One region of the Allofournierella sp. genome, then DNA from elsewhere that is predicted to be linked to it. Evidence: predicted binding sites of a transcription regulator. Region 1 holds the regulator's gene; the other holds the start of a gene.
The links. Region 1 encodes Rex, which represses fermentation and respiration genes when NADH is low (regulators of the CRP and FNR family bind a similar motif). Its sites were predicted from a motif close to ATTGTTAANNNNTTAACAAT; they were not measured.

Region 1 (4,413 bases):
AGGAAAAAGCGCCCCTACCCAAACAGCGGCTTTTCCGCTATAATAAACAGGAACCTCAAGCGAAAGGAACGGATCTTCATGGAATTACAGATCTTTAAGGCCATCGTACACGTGCTGGATTCCAGCGGCGGTGCACCGGTGTTTTCCGACCGGCTGCTGGAGCTGGATGGCGATACCGCCGACTATCTGGCTGCCCACCTGGAAAAGGCCTATTACAACGATGCGGTGAAAAACTGCAGCTTTCTGCCGGAAGCCACCTTCCCGTCGCTGCTGCTGGACAATCAGGACTTTGTGCAGTGCTCCAAGCAGGTGGCGAACGAATTCTTTCAGGTGATGCGCACCAGCCCGGCCATTCCCAATGCGGACCTGATCGTGATTTACTGCTCCATCAACGGGCACGAGAGCATCGCCGTCCTGAAGATGAATTACAAGGCGGCCTATGCTCACTATTATCAGCAGGTGGAGGGCCAGCACTACAACGCCCTGATCAAGCAGCGTACCCTGCTGCCCGCCGCCGGCTCCAAGCCGGATGAGTCGGTGATCGTGGATATGACCGACGGCTCCATCAAGCTGGTGGAGAAAAAATACGAGGTGGACGGGACGAAGATCTTCTATCTGTCCGAGCGCATTCTGCGCAGCACCCAGGCCCAGCCCGAGCGGGCCAAGCTGCAGACGGTGCAGACCGCCGCAGCCCAGGCGGTGCGCCAAAGCTACGAGGACAACCAGAAAAGCGACAGTGAGATCGCAGCCATCCTCTGTGAGGAGGCGGTGGCCGGTGACGGCAGTCTGGAGGTCCAGCGGGTAAAGGAGCGGCTGGAGGAGCAGTTCCCGCTGGCGGTGGAGTCCTTCACCCAGGAGCTGGAGCAGGCGAATCTGCCTCTGGAGGAAACCGTATCGGTTCCGCCCGCCCGCATCAAGCGGATGGAATACCAGTCCATCAAGACCGAGAGCGGCATCGAGATGAAGATCCCCACCAGTCTTCTGCGTGGCGACAACGACTATGTGGAGTTCGTCAACGAGCCGGACGGCACCATCTCGCTGCTGGTCAAGGGCGTTGTGCTGTAAATTGCCCCAAAAAGAAAACTCCCGAAAGCCGCACAGGCTTTCGGGAGTTTTGTTATATGCTCAAACTGTAATGCGGGGATGGCGGCGATAGAAGTCATCCCGCGCCTTGAAATAGCACTGGGCACACAGGCTTACGTATTCCACTTCGCCGCCCTCGTCGATGACAACCTGATCGCCTTCAAACACGAATATCGGTGAGAATGCAAGCCGGGGCGGGGGCACGGGTCAGCAGATCCCGCACCAGGTCCAGAATGTCCAGCTTGGGGGTCACGGCAATGTCTACCAGCCGGGTCACACCCAGTCGGCTGACCAGCTTGTCGCCGCCCTTGGTATCCACGCTGGGCTTCATCACCAGCACCCGCATGCCGCGCTCCTCGTAATTATAGGCCACCTGCATCAGGGCAGTGCTTTTGCCGCTGTTCATGGCGCCGTAGCGAAAATACAATTTTGCCATAGTGTTGCATAAACCTCTTTATACGGCGAAGAAGACGCTCATTCGCCAAAAGTCAGCCCGGCTGCGCTTTCACGCAGCCGGGCTGCTGTTGTTTGATGGATTCAGTCGTTCCGCAGCCGGTAGCCCAGGCTCATCAGGCTGTCGCCCAGATGGGCATTCTCCACCGTCACATTGGGGTAGGGAATGGAAAGATCGTAGTGACTGAAGTTCCAGAAGCCCCGGATGCCCAGGTCCACCAGCCGGCCGGAAAGCTCCTTTGCGCCCTCACGGGGCAGGCAGAGCACCGCCACCTGAGGATTGTGGGCGGCACAGAAGGACTCCAGCTCATCAATGTGATGGATGGGAATACCGTCCAGATCCTGGCCCACCAGCTCCTGCTGCACATCGAATACAGCCAGCAGATGGTAGCCGTTGGTATCGGTGGTCAGAAAACGGGAGACCGCCCGGCCCAGACGGCCGGCACCGATCAGAATGGTGGGCAGCTTTTCGCCCTCGCCAAACAGCAGGCGACCGATCTCGTGCAGCAGTACCTCCACATTATAGCCGATTCCCTGCTGGCCAAAACCGCCAAAGCAGTTAAAGTCCTGGCGTACCTGACTGGCAGTGGTGCCCATCATGCGGGCCAGTTCACTGGAAGATACCTTTACCACACCGTTTCTCTGCATCTGGCTGATGTAGCGGTAATATTTGGGCAGCCGTTTGATTACCGGCAGAGATACCTTTCCTTGAGAATGGTTCATATTATCATCACCGTCTTTTGAAAATGATTTAAAGCAACGGGCGGGTACGTGGCCTGCCCTGTGCAGAAGCGAGCAAAAGGCGAAAACAGGCCTTTTGCAGGAATATCCATACTTTATAATACTGGATTCACAAAGGCTTGTCAAACCAATTGCAGGGCGGAAGGCCGTCTGTGTGGGCATAAAGACAAAAAATTCGTGCAAACTGATAGAAAAAACAAAAGGCAGCCCCGCACGATTCACGGCCAACACCGCAGGCGGCGTTGCCAAAAGGAGCGAAGAGACCAATGCCGAACAATGATACTCCGCGGCCCACCGATGCCCAGGTGGAGCAGGAAAAGCTGGAACAGGATTTTATGATGGACACCGGCTCGGTGATCCGCACCAAGGGCCGTCATGCCATCCATTGCCTCACGGTGATCGGTCTGATCGAGGGCCACGTGAGTGCCGGACAGGAGCAGAAGGTGACCCGCTACGAGCATGTGATCCCACAGCTGGTGGCCATTGAGGAGGACCCGGAGATCGAGGGTCTGCTGGTGATTTTGAATACCGTAGGCGGCGACGTGGAGGCGGGCCTTGCCCTGGCTGAGCTGATCAGCGGGGTGACCAAGCCCAGCGCCACCCTGGTGCTGGGCGGCGGGCATTCCATCGGCATCCCGCTGGCGGTCAGCGCCAAGCACAGCTTTATTGTGCCCACTGCCACCATGACCATTCACCCGGTGCGACATTCCGGGCTGGTATTGGGGGTGCCCCAGACCATGCGCTATTTCGAGCAGATGCAGGAGCGCATCACCGGCTTTGTGCAAAGCCATTCCCACATCAGCGAAGAGCGTTTTCTGGAGCTGATGATGCACACCGGCGAGCTGGTGATGGATGTGGGGACCGTGCTGGGCGGTGAGCAGGCGGTGGCCGAGGGCCTGATCGACGAACTGGGCGGTCTGGGCGACGCGCTTGCTTACCTGTATCGCCAGATCGAACGGAATCGAACCGGCGCAAAGAATGAGGAAAGCCGAAGCAGAGAGGAAACTGTCCGATAAATTGGGTTTTAAAACCTATGGTTTTATGATACAATAGATAAGTTCCGAAAAATTCCCGCGCCGGGTGCGCGGCGCCCCCGGAAAACCAAATGGTCCGGGGGCTGGAAATACATAAACGAGGGAAAGAAAGCGTATGGCACAAAAGAAGAAACCCGCCGCAAAAAGCGGCGCGAAAACCACCCGCTCCCGCTCACGGCGCAGCCAGCCGGATGTGGCCCAGAGCTGGAGCATTCTGCTGTTCTGCCTGGGCGTTGTGATCATTGCCATGTCTCTGGTGGCCGGGCAGTCGGTCTGGGCCATGCTGCGCGGCGTGCTGTTCGGCGTGTTCGGCGTGTGTACCTATCTGCTGGGGCCGGTGCTGCTCTACATCGCGGTGCTGGTGGCGCTGGGGCGGCCCATCTGGTCCCGCTGCGCCAAGTCCCTGCTGCTGATGATGCTGATCTGCGGCACGGCAGTGGTGTTCTCCAAAATCGACCTGGTGGGCCTGAGCTTCGGCAAGGCCACCGCGGCGTTATACGCCAACGGTCAGGGTATGCTGGGCGGTGGCCTGTTGGGCGGCATCATCGGCGGCACCCTGCTGGCCTTGTGCGGGCATCCGGCGGCGAATATCCTGCTGGTCATCATGCTCATCGCCATGGTCATGTGGTACCTGGGGGTGACCCCGGGTGATCTGTGGCAGATCGCGGAGGACTATCTGGGCGACTGGAAGGCTGACCGGGATGCTGCCCGCCAGCAGCGCGAGGCCTGGGAGGAGGAGCAGCTGCGCCGGGAACCCGAGCGCCGCGCCGCCGCCCAGGAGCGGGCCGCTGCCCGCCAGCAAAAGCAGGAGGCCTTTGCCCAGCGGTTCCGGGGTCCGAGCCGGAGGAGCACAGCGAATTCGAGACCGAGATTCCCATGGACGAGCCTCAGCAGGACCCGGATGTGGGCTTCGAGCCCTATCCCAGCAGCAGCCCGGACTATGCCTGGGAGATGCGGTTCGATCAGGCGCCGGAGCCCTCCGACGCGGACGAGCCGCCCTTCCAGCTGGACCAGCCGATCCCGCTGGAGCCGGAGCAGCCCAATGTCGGTGTCACCGAGCTGGACAGTCTGATCCACAAGGCCATGGAGCCCAGCCAGACTA
Region 2 (4,413 bases), on a different contig from region 1:
AAGTAAGCGGTCTCGCCGTCCGCCCGCAGGGGCTCGTCGAAGGGCTGCTCGCCGTCGTTGTCCGGGATGCGGGCCTCAGCCAGGTTGATGGCCACCTTCTCCACGGTCATGCAGGACCGGCCGCCGGCCTGGCCCACATTGATCACGATGTCGGGCTTATGCTCCTCCATGGCCTGCTCCACCACCTTGGCGCTCCGGGTGAACACGGTGGGGATCTCCAGCTTGATGATCTGTGCCCCGGCGATCTGGTCGGGCAGCAGCTTCACGGCCTCGAACGCGGGGTTTACGGCCTCACCGCCGAAGGGATCGAAACCAGTTACCAGTACTTTCATTTGTACAGCACTCCTTTGCTCAATAGATAAAATCGGGTTCCGGCACGATGATCTTGCCTTCCTGCATGATCTGCCGGTTGTCGGTGTAGATGCTGGGGCTGTGGGCCACCAGGTCAAAGTGGCCCTTGGCGTTCTGGATGCCGCCCAGCGCGATGTTCCGCCCCAGGCCAATGTGGAAGGTACCGTAGGCGGATTCATCTTCAATATAACAGTTTCCCTCGCATTTGGAAAGAGAATTCAGGCCAATGCCCAACTCGCCCGCAATATAGATGCGCGGGTCCTGATACTGGTCCATGTAGGCCTTGAGTCGGTTTCCTGTTGGGTTGTCCTCGATCTCCACGATCCGCCCGGCCTCAAACCGAACCCGCACCGGGTCTTCGGCCCGGCCGATGTAACCCAGCGAACCATCCACCACCATAACCCCATTGGTGCGGGTCTCCTCAATGGGCACATACACCTCGATGCTGGCGGAGGAATAGTCCTTGCTGTCCTTCAGAACGCCATTGAAAAAGCCCGGCTCTCTGCCCCGCTTTTCCACCGTCAGGTCGGTACCCGCCGGGGTGGTGATTCGGATGCGGCTGGAGCTTTTCAGATATTTCATGATGACCTTAGAGAGCATGCGGCTCTTCTTGGTGTCCATCATCAAAAAGTCATAGCGCAGCATGGAGCGGCCGTCGTTGGTGGAAAGGGGCAGCGACAAGAACTTCTTGTGCCGACGGATGGCCCGTTTGGCCGCCTTGGTGGTGACCAGGGAATACTCGGTGGCGGCAACGATGGTGGTGTAGGGGTCGAAGATCTCCTCGTTGTCATCAAAGAACATGCCCACGTGCATGCCCTTGTTTTCCACCAGCAGCACCGACACCGACCGGGTAACCGAGGAAGCCTGACGGCGCAGCGCCTTGGCCTCCTGCTCATATTCCTTGCTGGTCACAATGAGCAGCCGGTCCCAGGGCTTGAGCCGAACCCACTTATGAATGATAATGGAGGCGCCCCGTTCCATTTTGCGCATGATAAGAACATTCCTTTGCGATGGTGTTTTGTGAAAAAGAACCGTAAAGCCCGGCGGGGAAAGACCGCGCTCTCCCCGCCAGGCTTCCGTTTTTATGTGATTACTTGAAAGCGATCATGAAGCAGATCTGGATGGTAATCATGATGATGGCCACCAGCACCTGATTCTTGATGACGCCCCAGCGGTCCTTCATATCCAGAATAGCCACGGGAACGATGTTGAAGTTAGCAGCCATGGGGGTGCACAGAGTGCCGCAGAAGCCGCAGGTCAGGGCCAGCATACCAATGACCACCGGGTTCGCGCCGTAGGCCAGCACGAAGGGACCGCCGATACCCACGGTCATCACGGTGATGGCCGCGTAGGCATTGCCCATGATCATGGTGAACAGCATCATGCCGATGGCGTAGACCACGATGCCCAGGTTCACGTTGCCCTCGGGCACCACGTTGCCCACCAGACCAGCCACCACATCGCCTACGCCGGCAGCGGTGAACACACCGCCCAGGCAGCCCAGCAGCTGAGGCAGCATGCACAGGGGCCCCATCAGGGACAAAAAGCGCTCGGAGTCATCCAGGAAAACCTTGGGCTTGTTGTCCTTGGAGTAAACCATCAGCAGCACCATAGAGATGGCCACGCCGATGGTGATGCCCACCATGGAGCTCACGTTGGAGAACAGCGCAAAGAACAGCGACATTACCGCAACGGTCAGAGCGGGCACGAAGATCTTCATGCCGATCTTGCTGTACTGAACCTTGGTGTATTCCTTCGTGGGGGCATTTACCCGGCCCACTTTCACCTTCTTGAAGATGGCGGGCATGCACATCACGATGACCAGCGCGCCGGAGACCTTGGAGGGCAGCCAGCTGCCCAGTGCGGTTACCACCCCGAAAGAGCACCAGAAGATGGCGGTGCCGATGCGGGAGGGATTTTCCTTATCCAGCAGATTCTTAATGCCTGCGTAAAATGCAATCAGGCCCACGATGATCCAGACCACGTTCAGCATCACGCTGTTGAACTCTGCGGGGACCTGCAAAAATTTCATATCAATCATGCTTCTCGTCCTCCCTGTTTACTTCTTCGCCTTGCCGTTCTGATCGCCGTAGTACTTTTTGACCAGCTTCTTATCCTTCAGGATAAACAGCACACTCGACAGAACGATAGCGATGATGGCAATGGGCAGTTCGGTCACAGCCAGATCCACCAGCTCGACCTCATAGCCCAGAGACTGCAGGGTGGTTTGCACCAGAATGCCGCCGGAGCCGCCCACGAACAGCACCTGACAGAAGAACCAGGCAATGTTCTCCATGGCGGAGGCCATGCCCTTCACATCTTCCATGTGCTTTTCGTCAGGCTCGTGGCCATGGTTCTTGATGGCACCCTCGGCCATGGGCAGCAGCACAGGGCGCACAAAGCCGGCAACACCGCCGAAGCCCACGTTGAAGGCACCGAAGAAGCCGCGCAGCACACCGTAGGCGCAGACCAGCTTGCCTGCGGTGGCACTCTTTACCTTCCGCATCAGGTCAGCCGCCGCTTCCCGCAGACCGTTGCGCTCCAGCACACCGGTGATGAGCAGGATCATAATGAAAATAGCCATAGAGCGGTTGGCCACGAAGTTGACGCCCAGCTGCTCCAGCAGGCCGCCCACACCCAGACCGCTCACCAGCGCGGTGGACACCGCTGCCAGGAAGATGATCAGGATCGAATCCAGCTTCAGCGCAAAGCCCGCGATCACGATCACGACGCCGATCAGTTTGATAAGTTCCATTTGCTTGTTTTCCTCCTTTGATGCACTTGCGATTTTTATCCGGCTGCCAGCCTCTCATCCGGTCAAAGCCGCATCTTTTCCCCGGCCGGACCAGGCAGGCACCCGGTAAATCCTCACGAAAGCTATTTGTTAAAATCGCCTGTTTCCGGCGACTTCAATCGACAAAATTTTATCATTTTAAACCATGAAAGTCAAGCTGCAGCCAAACATTTTAACTCTTTTCCACAAATTCCTGTCTACTTCCACAATCTCTTCCAATTTGCTGGAAAATCCGTTTATAAAATAAAACCAGGCGGCAAACCATCACAGCCTGCCGCCTGGTTTATTCGCTTATTTAAATTTCACTCACAGCTGAACCGGAGTATCCACCAGAGGCAGCTGCTCTATAGTCTCGATGGCCTCAATGGCATCCCAGGCGAAGTTCTCCTCGCCCAGCGCTGCCGCAAAGCCGGTGCGCTCCATCTCGTGCTTCACGTTGGGCTGCACGCCGCTGAACATCACCCGGATGCTGCGTCCGCGCAGGTCCGCCAGCAGGGTCTCCAGCTCGCTGATGGCGCTCTCGTCAATGTAGGGCACGCCGCGCACCGAGAAGATCACGCCGTGGGTCTCCTCGCCCAGCTGGGCCATGGCCTGGGTCAGCTGGTCCTGGGTGCCGAAGAAGAGCGGGCCGGTCAGGTAGACCACCTTCACATCGGTGCGCACCTGATCGGTGCCGTCGGCGTTTTTGCGCTTCACATCGCTCACAGCGATCTTCAGATCGCAGCTCTTCAGCACGAACAGCAGCATGGCCGCCACGATGCCCACCAGAATGGCGATGACCAGGTCGAACAGCACGGTGGCCACCATGGTCACCAGGAACTGAGCCGCGGCGGACTTGAGCCGCTTGCGGAACAGCTCCCGAATGGCTGCCCAGTCATTCATGCGCCAGGCGGTGACCATGAGCACGCCCGCCAGGCTGGCCAGCGGGATGCGGCCCATCACGCCGCCCAGCAGGAACATGGACAGGATCAGGGTGATGGAGTGGATCACGCTGACCATACGGGTGCGGCCGCCGCTCTTGATGGCAACCGAGGTACGGGCGATGGCCGCGGTGGCGGGCACGCCGCCCAGAATGGGAATAATGATGTTGCCGATGCCCTGGGCCACCAGCTCACGGGTGGAGTTCAGGGGCTCGCCCTTCATTCGGCCGGCGGCCGCGCCGCACAGCAGGCTCTCGATCATACCCAGAGCCGCGATGGAAATGGCCGGGGCGATCAGGTTGGGCAGGGTGGAGATATCGATGCCGTTGAGCAGCAGGCTGTCCGGCG

Region 2: the regulator Rex is predicted to act here: its motif matches at 3,264-3,283, upstream of J7G73_RS06660 (DUF969 domain-containing protein).

Annotation. Positions count from the first base shown of each region.
Region 1 is NZ_JAGHKE010000085.1:20-4,432, forward strand. It holds gene J7G73_RS10755 (nucleoid-associated protein) at 79-1,065, shown strand; partial or broken gene J7G73_RS10760 (hypothetical protein) at 1,126-1,519, opposite strand; gene J7G73_RS10765 (redox-sensing transcriptional repressor Rex) at 1,621-2,259, opposite strand; gene J7G73_RS10770 (ATP-dependent Clp protease proteolytic subunit) at 2,544-3,293, shown strand; partial or broken gene J7G73_RS10775 (hypothetical protein) at 3,934-4,074, shown strand; gene J7G73_RS10780 (DNA translocase FtsK) at 4,188-4,413, shown strand, end outside.
Region 2 is NZ_JAGHKE010000040.1:1,387-5,799, reverse strand. It holds gene pcp (pyroglutamyl-peptidase I) at 1-332, opposite strand, end outside; gene J7G73_RS06670 (aminopeptidase) at 352-1,341, opposite strand; gene J7G73_RS06665 (DUF979 domain-containing protein) at 1,442-2,392, opposite strand; gene J7G73_RS06660 (DUF969 domain-containing protein) at 2,411-3,106, opposite strand; gene J7G73_RS06655 (SulP family inorganic anion transporter) at 3,452-4,413, opposite strand, start outside.